2 linked regions of the Pokkaliibacter sp. MBI-7 genome follow. The protein of the gene in region 1 interacts with the protein of each later gene in a pairwise test. Links are inferred from orthologs where the notes say so. Each region holds a gene or a part of one and is shown on either strand. Other genes may lie near its edges.

What was found.
Region 2: the proteins of grpE (region 1) and QCD60_RS03300 interact in binary tests that used the Escherichia coli proteins (3 or more experiments, as listed by UniProt). The link is inferred for Pokkaliibacter sp. MBI-7 from one-to-one orthologs.

Annotation. Positions count from the first base shown.
Region 1 is NZ_JARVTG010000001.1:1,425,525-1,430,124, reverse strand. What follows is about bases 1,816-4,600. They hold grpE (nucleotide exchange factor GrpE), read left to right. Parts: upstream 1,816-2,812; coding sequence 2,813-3,388; downstream 3,389-4,600. Other genes in these bases: dnaK (molecular chaperone DnaK), read left to right, coding at 3,507-4,600; recN (DNA repair protein RecN), read right to left, coding at 1,816-2,573. In the rest of the region: QCD60_RS06515 (outer membrane protein assembly factor BamE), read right to left, coding at 1-272; fur (ferric iron uptake transcriptional regulator), read left to right, coding at 357-788; more of recN, read right to left, coding at 903-1,815. UniProt on the Escherichia coli protein: Participates actively in the response to hyperosmotic and heat shock by preventing the aggregation of stress-denatured proteins, in association with DnaK and GrpE. It is the nucleotide exchange factor for DnaK and may function as a thermosensor.
Region 2 is NZ_JARVTG010000001.1:721,633-730,767, reverse strand. What follows is about bases 536-3,453. They hold QCD60_RS03300 (Nramp family divalent metal transporter), read left to right. Parts: upstream 536-1,319; coding sequence 1,320-2,588; downstream 2,589-3,453. Other genes in these bases: QCD60_RS03290 (hypothetical protein), read right to left, coding at 3,210-3,453; mntR (manganese-binding transcriptional regulator MntR), read left to right, coding at 2,748-3,164; QCD60_RS03305 (glycine C-acetyltransferase), read right to left, coding at 536-987. Also shown: more of QCD60_RS03305, read right to left, coding at 1-535; more of QCD60_RS03290, read right to left, coding at 3,454-4,505; QCD60_RS03285 (transglutaminase family protein), read left to right, coding at 4,688-8,047; QCD60_RS03280 (phosphatase), read right to left, coding at 8,270-8,512; ppk2 (polyphosphate kinase 2), read right to left, coding at 8,509-9,135. UniProt on the Escherichia coli protein: H(+)-stimulated, divalent metal cation uptake system. Involved in manganese and iron uptake. Can also transport cadmium, cobalt, zinc and to a lesser extent nickel and copper. Involved in response to reactive oxygen.

The sequences.
Region 1 (4,600 bases):
TGGAAGTATAGGCTGATAGTTTTGCTCTCCAGTTCGCCATCGGCTTTTTCAAGGCGATAGAGATAGTCCCAGCGCTGCTGATTGAAAGTGTCCACCAGTAATGGCGTGCCAAGCACGTAGCGCACTTGCGCTTTGGTCATACCAGGCTTGAGCTGGTTGAGCATGTCCTGAGTAACCAGGTTGCCCTGCTGGACTTCAATGCGGTGAATGCCCGGGAAATATGAACAGGCACCTAGAAGCAAGGAGCAGCTTAAAATGAGTGCTTTTTGCATTGCCTAATGACTTCCAATATCTTCGTTGGCACGGAATAATACATGATGTTGCCACCTACTGCGAAGAGCACAGAGAATTTGCTTATGGCATTAGAAAATCAAGAGCTGCGCAAAGCCGGCCTGAAGATCACTCTCCCGCGCGTCAAGATCTATCAGATCCTGGAGCAGGCTGGTGAGCAGGACCACTGGAGTGCAGAAGATATCTATCGGATTCTGATGGAGCAGGGTGAGGATGTTGGCTTGGCCACCGTTTATCGCGTGCTGACTCAGTTCGAAGCTGCAGGTTTGGTGGTACGTCATCATTTTGAAGGCGGCCACTCGGTATTCGAACTGTCATCGGATGATAAACATGACCATATCGTTTGCGTGAAATCAGGTGTTGTACGTGAGTTTTCTGACCCTGTTATCAACAAACGCCTTCAGGAAATTGCCGAAGAAAACGGCTTTATCCTGACTGATCGGACTATCTACCTGTATGGCATCTATAAAGATGCTGATAAGGAAAGGAAGATCTGATCCCTGTCTACAAGCGTATTCATCTATAATGACTGCGTTTAACTAAAAAGCCTGCATATGCAGGCTTTTTCATTTCTTCAGAGACGTTATGCGCGCCTCGCTTTACTGAAGAACTCAGTGTGGAAGCTGGTTGAGCATTGCTTCAGCATGAGCCCGGGCATGATGGGAAAGCTCAGAGCCACCCAGCATGCGGGCAATTTCGTCTACCCGCTGGTTATCACTGAGGCGATGAATGCGAGAGTGGGTCAGACCTTGGCGAACTTCTTTGCTGACAAACAGGTGATGATGGGCCTGAGCGGCAACTTGAGGCTGATGGGTAACGCACATGACCTGCACCCGGTCCCCCAGCTGGCGTAGCAGCTTGCCAACCACTTCCGCAACAGCGCCGCCAATTCCGACATCCACCTCATCAAAAATCAGGGTAGGCATGGTACTGGCGTGCGCGGCTACGACCTGAATGGCTAGGCTGATTCGTGACAATTCTCCACCAGAGGCCACTTTATGTAGTGCGCGTGGTGGTTGGCCAGGGTTGGCGCTTAACAGAAACTCGACCTGATCAATACCCTTGGCATTATATTGTGCCGTTTCCAGACGGCTGATCTGAGCAATAAAACGGCTATGTGGCATGCTCAGTGCCCGTAACTGCTCCACTACCTGGTTGCTCAGCTGTTCTGCTGCTTGTTGGCGCTGTGCACTGAGTTTCTCGGCCAGCATCAGGTAATGCTCAAAATGAGTTGCTACATCTGCCTCCAGGGCGGCTAACTGGTCATCATCAATATTGAGATCTGCCAGCTCTGCTTCCAGCTGCTGTTGAAATGCTGGAATCCCATATGGATCAATGCGATGTTTTCGGGCAAGGGAATAAATCAGATGCAGTCGCTCATCCACATCCTGCAACCGTTCCGGGCTGATTTCACACTGATCCAGACCGTGCTGAAGCGAGTTCAGCGCTTCATCCAATTGAATGGCGGCACTATCAAGTAACGTGTCGACTTCATCCAGAGTCGCGCGTGGTAACTGCATCTGATTGAGCAATGAACGGCATCGACGTAACTGATCCTGCAGGTTCTCGTCGCCATCGCGGGTAAGCTCGACAAGTTGTTGGCCTAAACGCAGGTTATATTCGGCATTGGCAAGGATTTTCTGCTCCTGCTCCAGTTCCTCGAGCTCGCCATGGCGCACATTCAGCTGTTGAAGCTCCTCTACCTGATAACTCAATAGTTGTACCTTCGCTTGATCTTCTTTACTGCGCTCTTGCACCGTCTGCCAGTGCTGCAAGCGCTTTTGCCAGCTTTTAAATGACAGGCCAACTGCCGTCGTTGTTTCTGTCAGCTGTGCATAATCATCGAGAAAGTACTGATGAGTATGGGGGTTTAGTAGTTTCTGGTGAGCATGCTGACCGTGGATTTCCAGCAGATGTTCACCCAGCTGACGTAATTCCTGTAAATTGCATGGCTGGCCGTTGATCCAGGCGCGTGATCTGCCCTCAGCGCTGATAGTGCGGCGTAAGATACATTGATGATCCTGCAGCATGTCACGTTCTGCCAGCCATTCCTGTGCCTGGGGAATGGCTTGAATATCAAAGCAGGCGCTTATATCTGCTTTGTCACTTCCATGCCGGACACAGCCAGCATCGCCACGATCCCCCAGTGCCAGAGCCAATGCGTCCAGCATGATGGACTTGCCTGCACCGGTCTCGCCGCTGACGGCAAGCATACCGCCTGGAAGCTCGAGATCCAGGTGTTCAACAATAGCAACGTTGCGAATGGTAAGTTGGCAGAGCATGACGTTTCCCCGTCATAGACTGGTTTTATATCCAGTAGTTTATCCGGCTTTTCATCCAGTGCAATGGCTTTTTGCTGACATTTTAAACAGTGTGGTGACTTGAAAGTGCTCTGATCGTTCCCATATTGCTGCCCAACTTGTTCCCCTGCCTACCCGGTGGGGCACCAAGGCAATGACTTGCCGGTGATGAATAAACAAAGATTGTTGAGACTTAACCAACAGCTTAAGAGGATTGGCCCATGGCGAACCACGAGAACACTGCACCTGAGCAGGACGAAGTGAAGGACACTATTGCAGAAGAGCAGTGTGACGCTGGGCAGACTGCAGATGCTGAACCTGGTATTGAGGCGCTGCAGAGCGAAGTCGACCAGCTGAAGCAGCAGCTCAATGACGCACGTGAACAGGCGCTGCGTGCGCAGGCAGAAATGCAGAATAGCCGCCGTCGCGCGGAGCAGGATGTGGAAAAGGCACATCGTTATGCGCTGGAAAAATTTGCTGGTGAGCTGCTTCCCATCGTCGACAATCTGGAGCGCGCTATTCAGTCGTCCCAAGGGGACAGCGAGCATCTGCTGGCTGTACGTGAAGGGGTGGAAATGACCCTCGATCTGTTTGTCAAAACATTGGAAAAGTTCAACGTCGGTACTGTGCATCCTGTGGGCGAAGACTTTAATCCAGATTTGCACCAGGCGGTGACCATGATTCCGCACCCGGAAATGGATGCGAACAAGGTCGTTGATGTCATGATGAAAGGCTATACCCTCAATGGTCGCCTGCTGCGCCCTGCGATGGTGGTGGTTTCTAAAGGCAAGGCCTGAAGTCATTAAAAAAGTAAGGTGTGGACTTGAAATAACTGAAAGCGGACCAACCTTACAAGCCAAGCTGATTTAGGGAGCAAGGTGCTCCCCTGAGACTGAATTCTGAGGTTTGAATACTATGGGCAAAATTATTGGTATCGACTTGGGAACCACCAACTCCTGCGTGGCCGTACTGGAGGGGGATAAGGTTCGCGTTATTGAAAACGCTGAAGGCGCGCGTACTACGCCTTCTATCGTCGCTTATGCTGACGACAGCGAAGTGTTGGTTGGTCAGCCTGCCAAACGCCAGGCCGTTACCAATCCTCATAACACTCTGTATGCAGTTAAGCGTCTGATCGGTCGCAAGTTTGCTGATGATGTCGTGCAGAAAGACATCAAGATGGTGCCTTACAAAATTGTTGGCGCTGACAACGGTGATGCCTGGGTAGAAGCCAAAGGTAAGAAAATGGCTCCTCCGCAGGTATCTGCTGAAGTACTGAAGAAAATGAAAAAGACCGCTGAGGATTATCTTGGCGAAGAAGTGACCGCAGCGGTTATTACCGTTCCTGCTTACTTCAATGACTCTCAGCGTCAGGCTACCAAAGACGCTGGCCGCATCGCGGGTCTGGATGTCAAACGTATCATTAACGAGCCTACTGCCGCTGCACTGGCATACGGTATGGACAAGAAAGGCGGCGACTCCAAGATCGCTGTCTATGACTTGGGTGGTGGTACTTTCGATATCTCTATCATTGAGATTGCCGATGTCGATGGCGAAAAGCAGTTTGAAGTACTTTCTACCAATGGTGACACCTTCCTGGGTGGTGAAGACTTTGACCTGGCGCTGATCGACTATCTGGCCAGCGAGTTCAAAAAGGAAAGCAGCATTGATCTGAAGGGCGATCCTCTGGCCATGCAGCGTCTGAAAGAGGCTGCGGAAAAGGCTAAGATTGAACTGTCTTCTGCTCAGCAGACTGACGTTAACTTGCCTTACATCACTGCTGACGCAACAGGTCCCAAGCACCTGAACATCAAGGTGACTCGTGCCAAGCTGGAATCCCTGGTTGAGGATCTGGTGCAGCGTTCACTGGAGCCCTGCCGTATCGCGTTGAATGATGCTGGTCTGAAGCCTGCTGAAATCGACGAAGTTATTCTGGTGGGTGGCCAGACTCGTATGCCGATGGTGCTGGAGAAAGTGAAGGCTTTCTTTGGTAAAGAGCCACGTCGTGATGT
Region 2 (9,135 bases), 700 kb from region 1 along the record:
CATGACAGGAATGATGGGATGCTCACCTGCGACTAGTTTGAATCCGGCCTTCTCCAGACCCTGACGGAAGTACTGGCTGTTTTCGGTCAGCTGCTGACGCAGGGTAGCAGATTGATCCAGTAGCTCCAGTGCTGCAATAGATGCTGCAGTGATCATTGGCGCCAGACTATTGGAAAACAGATAAGGCCGTGAGCGCTGACGCAGCAGGTCAATCACTTCCTGACGGGCACTGATATACCCGCCAGAGGCGCCGCCCAGCGCCTTGCCCAGTGTGCCTGTCAAAATATCGACGCGGCCCATCACCTTGCAATACTCATGGGTACCACGGCCGTGCTCGCCCATAAAGCCTACGGCATGGGAGTCATCCACCATGACCAGCGCACCGTATTTATCCGCCAGATCACAGATGGCAGACAGATTGGCGATGATGCCATCCATGGAGAATACGCCATCGGTGGCGATCAGTTTGAAACGACAGCCCTCGGCTGCCTGTAGCTGCCGCTCCAGGTCGGCCATATCGTTGTTGGCATAGCGGAAGCGCTGGGCTTTGCACAGACGGACACCGTCGATAATGCTGGCATGATTGAGAGCGTCGGAGATGATGGCATCTTCAGCGCCCAGCAGGGTCTCGAACAGACCGCCGTTGGCATCAAAGCAGGAGGAGTAAAGGATTGTGTCCTGCATACCCAGAAACTGGCTCAGCGCTGTTTCCAGCTGGCGGTGTAATGTATGAGTACCGCAGATGAATCGTACTGAGGCCATGCCATAGCCATAGTCATCCAGCGCACGTTTGGCCGCATCTACCAGCGCTGGATGATTAGCCAGCCCCAGGTAGTTGTTGGCGCAGAGGTTGATGACTTCTCGGCCATCCTGAGTCGATACACGTGCCTGCTGAGCGGATTGAATCAGGCGCTCATGCTTGTACAGGCCCGCACTTTCGATGTCTGCCAGCGTCTTGTGCAAATGGGAGTAGAAATCCGGTTGCATGGCCGTCTCCATTGAACAGTCGAGGGATCAGGCACTGTCCGCAGATAAAAATGATCGGGAGACAGCTACCTTCAAAGTAAGTACGAGCACTGTAGAATGTCGATCTGTTATTGAGTAGATGCAGTTTTTCAATAAAACTGCATAGCAGTTGTGCGGGAATCCACCGCTGACCCAAGCAAATATGAACTACCTAACGTTCGGGGAGAGGAAAATAGGCTCAGCCTATCAGAACCTTTAGAAAGCTTAATGAGAATGAATCTTGTCTTCTGGTTAACCAGCCGCTATCTTGTTAACCACGGTTAACTTTTTGGACGGTCATCATGATTCATGCAATGTCTGATCAGACTGTGCGTGTACAGGCCCAGCGTGTGCTCTCTGGTCACGGCACAAGTCTTGTGCGGCGCTTTCTTCCTTTTATGGGGCCAGCAATGATTGCCGCTGTGGCCTATATCGACCCGGGCAACTTCGCCACCAACATTGAGGCAGGCTCGCGTTATGGGTATACCCTGCTGTGGGTGGTGCTATGGGCCAACCTGATGGCAATGCTGATCCAGACCATGTCGGCACGGCTTGGCTTGGCAACAGGCAAGAATCTGGCAGAAGTGATTCGTGATCGCTATCCGCGCCCGGTGGTGTGGCTGTTTTGGGTGCAGGCGGAGTTGATCGCTATTGCGACGGATCTCGCTGAATTTCTGGGCGCGGCGCTGGCCTTTAATCTGCTGTTCGGCATGTCGATGCTGGAAGGAGCGCTGCTGACCGGGGCGATTACCTATGCGGTGCTGTACATGCAGCGCTATGGGTTCCGCACCATGGAGATGATCATTGGTGCCATGATTCTGGCCGTATCAGCGGGCTTCCTGCTGGAAATTCTGCTGGGCAAGCCACCGGCAGAGCCCATCATCAAAGGGTTGCTGCTGCCTTCTTTCCCGGATAGCTATTCCATTTTTCTGGCGGCTGGGATTCTTGGTGCAACGGTGATGCCGCATGTGATCTATTTGCACTCGGCATTGTCGCAAAACCGTATCAAGGTAACGGCTGACAGTGATCGTAGCCGCATCATGAAGTACTACCGCATGGACGTCATCATCGGTATGGCGCTGGCCGGACTGATCAACATGGCTATGCTGGCTTTGGCGGCAACCGTGTTCTTCAGTAATGGCGAAACGACAATTGCGTCCATCGAGGAAAGTTATAAGTTGCTGTCGCCTCTGATGGGGCACGATGCTGCCAGCATGATCTTTGGCTTGACGCTGCTGTTTGCTGGCCTGTCTTCATCGATTGTTGGCACCATGTCGGGGCAGGTTGTGATGCAGGGATTTGTAAACTTCACTATTCCGCTGTGGTTGCGACGCCTGATTACCATGGCACCTGCCATCGTCGTGATCCTGATGGGATTGCCAGAGCAGCAGGTTCTGGTGGTCAGCCAGGTCGTATTGAGTTTTGGTATCCCCTTTGCGGTGGTGCCATTGCTGTTCTTTACCGCCAACCGTCAGTTGATGGGGAATCTGGCGAACCATCGCTGGGTCAATATCGCAGGAGGAATCGTCGCAACGATCATTATTGCCCTCAACCTCTACGTTCTGGTGTTCGAGCTGATGTAAGCATCTGTTGTCGCAGCAGCTATACTGACGAGTCATCGAGAGTAAAAGCGCCTTCTTTGGAAGGCGCTTTTGTTTTAAGGTGTCAGGTCCGTGAACAGATGATTGGCAACCGTCATTGCTGGAGCCGTAGCGGTACCGATGACAGGTAGCAGGAAGAACATGACAGAACCACATCGTTATGCCCCGTTTGAGCGGGTGCGCCAGGACCACCAGAGGGAGTTGGTGGAAGACTATGTCGAAGAGATCGCGTACCTCCACCAGCTGCACGGTGAGGCCCGCGCCAGTGATCTGGCTGAGCGTCTCGGCGTGACCGCAGCAGCTGTTTCTAAAGTGGTCACCAAACTCAAACGTGACGGTTTTGTCGAGGCCCGCCCTTACCGTGGCATATTTCTGACTGAAGAAGGTCAGGAGCTGGCGGTGAAGGTTGCCGAGCGCCATCAAGTGGTGCTGTCGATGCTGATGGCACTGGGCGTGTCAGAAGAAGCCGCGCATGCTGACTCTGAAGGGATTGAGCATCACTGCAGTGATGAAACAGTGGCTGCCATGCGCCGCTTTCTCGATTCCCTCGCCAGCTGATTTTTCCTCTGTATTATCTTTTGCTGGTTGGGCTACTAATACTTACTAGTAGTTGTCCAACCAGAACAGTCCAGCCCAAATAAGCGGTAGCAGCATCAGGAAGAACGGTGCCTGTGCCCGCCATATCTGCTTACTACGTATCCCATATCGTAACGCCAGCATCAGGTTCATGCCCGACAAAGGGCTGGAACCCGAACCCATTGCCCATGAACTCAGAAACATGAAGCCCAGCATGTTCGGGTTCGGTTGTAGCGGCAGCAGTATGGGGCTCAAGACCGCGACGCTGATCATGGCATGAACACCAGACCATGCCATGATCAGGATAAAAGGGAACAAGATACTGGCTTCCAATGCGCCAAAATGGTGCAAGGGTAAGCTGAATCCGGTTTGCTGGGTAATCAGCGTCAAGCCAACGCTCAGCACCCCGGCGGCCAGAAAGAGTGCCAGTTCTCCCCCCATGCGCCCCAGTCCGGCACTGACGTGCTGCGTTATTACAGGGAAACAGCGAGCGCGCTGTCTAATGCCGCTCAACGCCAGTGCTACGCTCGGTGCAAGGATGGTAATCAGCAAAGTTACGGACAGCTGCGGACTCCATTGATGTGCAGCGATCACCAGGGCGGCAAGGCCAACGGGAAGCGACAACCCCTGTCGGTTCAGGGGGTAGCCCTGAAAATTTGCTGCATCCTGGCGCAAGTGCCACCAGCTCAGTATCAATGCACATACTGCGATGACAGCACCCACTGGAAATACCTGAGCAAAGGACATCCCGGGGGCAGACAACAGCGAAACGTTCATGGCCACAAAGAAAGGTGACCACAGTGCAGCAAAGGTGAAGCCACGGCCGATTACCAGCACCTGTTTCAGCGTGAGCTGACTGTTGCGAGCCATGCGGTCGCCCATGATCGCAAGGATGGAGAGGTTGAGTACGGCACCCAGCAGATGTGCCGCCGCCAGTGTAGAACCAATGGCACGGCGGCCACTGGGCAGCGCTTCCTCACTGTGGCTGGCCAGTAGGCGCAGGAAACTGACCGCTACCAGCATGCAAAGCAGTGGTACGTAATTACCCAGCAGGCTGCTCCAGGGGATGCTGGCGCCAAGACCTGCAGAAATAACCACGCAGACTACACCGATTGTCATTAATATCAGGCATTGTTGGCGATTAACGGGTGGCAACGCTGGCCAGACCAGTAGCAACGCCAGCCATGCCGCAATACTGGGAATCAGGCTCTCGCTGCTGGTCAGATGTTGTAGTAGAAAGGTGACGAGCATGATGACGAGACTGAACCCGGTCAAACCAGAGCGATGACGCGATATCAGAGAAAACAGGAATTGTATTTGCATGACTGCAGGGTGTGTCAGGAGGAAAGGGGGATGACCATTAAAGCACGTTCAATCCTCGCCATGACAGCAGGCTCATGCTGAATAACAGCGTTCCGGAGCAGTCATCAGATGTTCCGTGGTTTCATTCTTTGCGTCAGCGATGACGCTTGCGCGATCTGCCCGGTCGATAAGGAAATGTCAGAATGACAATACGTGTAGCCATCCAGCACAAGACATCCTACAAGTTTGACCGCCATGTGGGGGTGGGGCCTCATGTGTTGCGCCTCCGCCCAGCCAGTCATAGCCGTACCAAGATTCATGGCTACTCGCTGAAGGTCAAACCGGAGTCGCATTTCATCAACTGGCAGCAGGACCCTTACGGCAACTTTCTGGCCCGTCTGGTATTCCCGGAAACAACCACCGAGCTGAGCTTTGAGGTTGAAGTGGTTGCCGATATGACAGTCATCAACCCCTTCGACTTCTTTATCGAAGAATACGCTGAAACCTTCCCGTTCCATTATGACAAGCAGCTGCACAAGGAGCTGATGCCCTATCTCGAGGTCACTGAAACGGGCCCTCGTCTGACGGCCTGGATGGAGCGGCAACTGCCCAGAGAGGAGATGTCGACTATTGACTATCTGGTGCATGTCAATCGTGTGCTGCAGGAGGACATCGGCTATGGCATTCGTCTGGAGCCGGGCATCCAGAGTTGTGAAGAGACCCTGGCGCTGTCGAAGGGTTCCTGTCGGGATACGGCCTGGTTACTGGTACAGATTCTGCGTCACAAGGGGCTGGCTGCTCGTTTTGCTTCCGGTTATCTGGTGCAGCTGACATCGGATGTCAAAGCGCTGGATGGTCCTTCAGGCCCGGAGTCGGACTTTACCGATTTGCATGCCTGGTGTGAGGTATTTGTACCCGGCGCGGGTTGGGTAGGGCTTGATCCCACCTCCGGCTTGCTGGCGGGAGAGGGGCATATCCCACTGGCTTGTACGCCCGATCCTGTCTCTGCCGCACCCATCACCGGTTTTACCGACAAATGTGAGGTGGAGTTTGACTACAGCAACGTGGTCACTCGTATCCATGAAGATCCTCGCGTTACCAAGCCTTATACCGATCATCAGTGGGAATCGATTCTAGCGTTGGGTAATGCCGTGGATCAGGAGCTGCTGGACGGTGATGTGCGCCTGACCATGGGCGGTGAGCCTACTTTCGTTTCCATTGATGACATGGATTCTCCACAGTGGAATACCGAGGCACTGGGGGAGGATAAGCTGCGACTGGCCAAGGATCTGCTGCTGCGCCTGCGCAATCGTTTTGCGCCGGGCGGTTTGCTGCACTACGGGCAGGGCAAGTGGTACCCGGGAGAAGAGATTCCCCGATGGGCACTGGGCTGCTTCTGGCGCACGGATGGACAGGCACTATGGCAGGACCCGCAATGGCTGGCGCGCGTGGACAAAAATTATGGTCTGAAGACTACTGATGCTGAGCGATTCGTGCAGCAGCTTTGTCAGAATCTGGGGGTGCGTTCAGATTTTGTGCTGCCGGGCTACGAAGACGCGCTTTATTACCTCTGGCGTGAGCAATCGTTGCCAGACAACATCGATCCGACCAATGCGGATTTGTCTGATGATATGGAGCGTCGCCGCCTGGCACGCCTGCTGTCCGAGCAGGGGCTGAACAACCCCACCGGTTACGTGTTGCCTTTGGCATGGAATTATTTTGAACAAAGCTGGCGCTCCAGTGACTGGCAGCTGCGGGCAGGGCGCCTGACGCTGGTGCCCGGTGATTCACCCATGGGGCTGCGTCTGCCTCTTGGGTCTTTACCACATATAGAAGAAGAGGAACGCGAGCTGGAGCCCGAGGTTGATCCTTTCGCTCCCAAGCCAGAGTTACTGCCCCCCGGCGGCACCTTGTATGCCCAGACTCATGTGGCGGCAGGGCAGAGTAGCTTCGCTGCGAATAAGTCGCCCCTGAAAATCACCCGCGATGTTGCACGGACCGCTCTGTGCGTTGAAGTGCGAAATGGTCGTCTGTATCTGTTCTTACCGCCGATGCAGCATCTGGAGCATTTCGTCGGCCTGATTGAAGCCATTGAACTTAGCGCCGCCGAGCTGAAGCTGCCTGTCGTTCTCGAAGGCTATGAGCCTCCCCGTGACTTCCGGCTGCAGAAGTTGCTGGTAACGCCTGACCCCGGTGTTATCGAGGTGAATATACATCCGGCCAAGAGCTGGCAGGAGCTGGTAGACAACACCACCTCACTGTATGAAGAGGCGCATCAGTGCCGTCTGGGAACTGAGAAATTCATGCTGGACGGCCTGCATTCAGGGACTGGCGGCGGTAATCACATCACATTGGGAGGTGCGACACCGGCAGACAGCCCGCTACTGCGTCGCCCAGACCTGTTGCGTAGTCTGGTCACTTACTGGCAACACCACCCTGGTTTGTCCTATCTGTTCTCTGGCAAGTTTATTGGGCCAACCAGTCAGGCTCCCCGTGTAGATGAAGGGCGGGATGAGTTGCTCTATGAGCTGGAGGTGGCCTTCAAGGAAATGCCCGAGGGGCTATGTGACAAACCCTGGCTGATCGACCGCCTGATGCGTAACCTGCTGGTGGACATTACCGGTAACACGCACCGCTCCGAATTCTGCATCGACAAACTCTATGCTCCCGGATCATCTACCGGGCGTTTGGGGCTGCTGGAATTTCGTGGGTTTGAAATGCCTCCGCATAGCCGTATGGCGTTGGTGCAGGTGCTGCTGTTGCGCTGTCTGGTGGCGCGCTTCTGGCAGAAACCCTATACCGGTAAACTGATTCGCTGGGGCACTCAGCTGCATGACCGATTTATGCTGCCACATTATGTGTGGTCGGATATTCGTGATGTGGTTGCTGATCTCAATCAGCATGGCTATCCCTTCCAGCTTGACTGGCTGGCGCCCTTCGAGGAGTTCCGCTTCCCTCATTACGGCAATGTGCAGGTGGATGATATCAATCTGGAGTTGCGCTGGGCGGTGGAGCCATGGCATGTGCTGGGTGAAGAGATCAGCAGCTTCGGCACCGCCCGTTATGTAGACTCAACCGTCGAGCGATTGCAGGTGAAGGTGCGCGGTGTTACTGGTGAGCGTTATGTGGTGGCCTGTAATGGGCGACGTGTGCCTCTGCGCGAAACCGGACGTCACGGTGAACTGGTGGCGGGGGTACGCTATCGGGCATGGCAGGCACCTTCGGCATTGCATCCCACGATTGGGGTACATACACCGCTGACCTTTGACATTATCGATACCTGGAACGGCCGTTCGATCGGTGGCTGTACCTATCACGTATCCCATCCGGGCGGGCGCAACTATGACACCTTCCCGGTGAATGCCAACGAAGCCGAAGCGCGCAGGGTCAATCGTTACTGGGATCACGGACATACTCAGGGCCCCATTACACCGCCGCCGGCGCTGGGTGGTTTACGGCAATTCTATGCCAGTGAACATCCGCCCCGTCCTATGGCGCCCCCCGCGGAAGAAACTACCTACGAGTATCCCTTTACCTTGGATTTGCGTCGCAAGCCAGATTAAGGGCTCCTCACATATAGTGAGGTAACAGTTGAAAAGAACTAAGCCCGCTTCCTCTTATCGGTTCAGATAATAGGCAGCGGGCTTGATTATTTACTGGGGCGGATCCGTTTTCTGGCGGCAACAAGCGGATGCTTTCAGGAGCTGTGTTTGTCAGGCGCCCTCAGTCCGCAGGCGATGACTGCCTTTTCTTCAAGATGCCAAGGGTTCGTTGATGGCGTTGCATTACTCTTCTGGCTGGTTTGGCTCAAAGCGTTTAGCGGCATGATGCAATGCCCCACTGAGCTTATCGACCTGATGTGTTATCTGCTGCAACTCTTCATGTACCGCATTGGCAATGGCCGATTCGATTAGCCATTGCAGTTCCAGCATGTGTTTCTGACCGATATGGGTCGCAGCGCTGGCACTGATGATACGGCTGAATGATTCCACAACCCGCTGGGCGTGCTCCTTGGGTGGGTGGTTCATGTTGGTGTCTCCTGCTGTTCGGGTAACAGATCTGCCGGAATGGGAAGATCTTCCTCGCTGGGATAATCCTCGCTGGCTTCGCCTTCCATATTTTCGTGATCCTGAACTTCGCAGGCGCGGCCCACAATCAGAGGGTCGGCGGGCTGGACGATGTCGAGATCTTTTCCGGGGTAATCCAACTGACTGAGGATAAAGCGCATGGCGTTGATGCGTGCTCGTTTCTTGTCATCTGATTTGACGACCGTCCAGGGAGCATCGGCCGTGTCGGTGTAGAAGAACATGGCCTCTTTAGCTTCCGTATAGGCATCCCACTTATTCAGCGATGACAGGTCAATGGGGCTGAGCTTCCACTGTTTCAGAGGGTCATGGCGACGGTCTTCAAAGCGCTTCAGTTGCTCCTTGCGGCTGACCGAGAACCACAGCTTGAACAGCCGGATACCACTGCGCACCCACATGCGCTCCAGCTCTGGCGCTTCACGCATAAATTCCAGATATTCGAGGGGGGTACAGAAGCCCATCACTCGTTCCACCCCCGCACGGTTGTACCAGGAGCGGTCAAACAGTACGACTTCACCTGCCGTAGGAAGGTGATGTACATAGCGTTGAAAATACCACTGGCCACG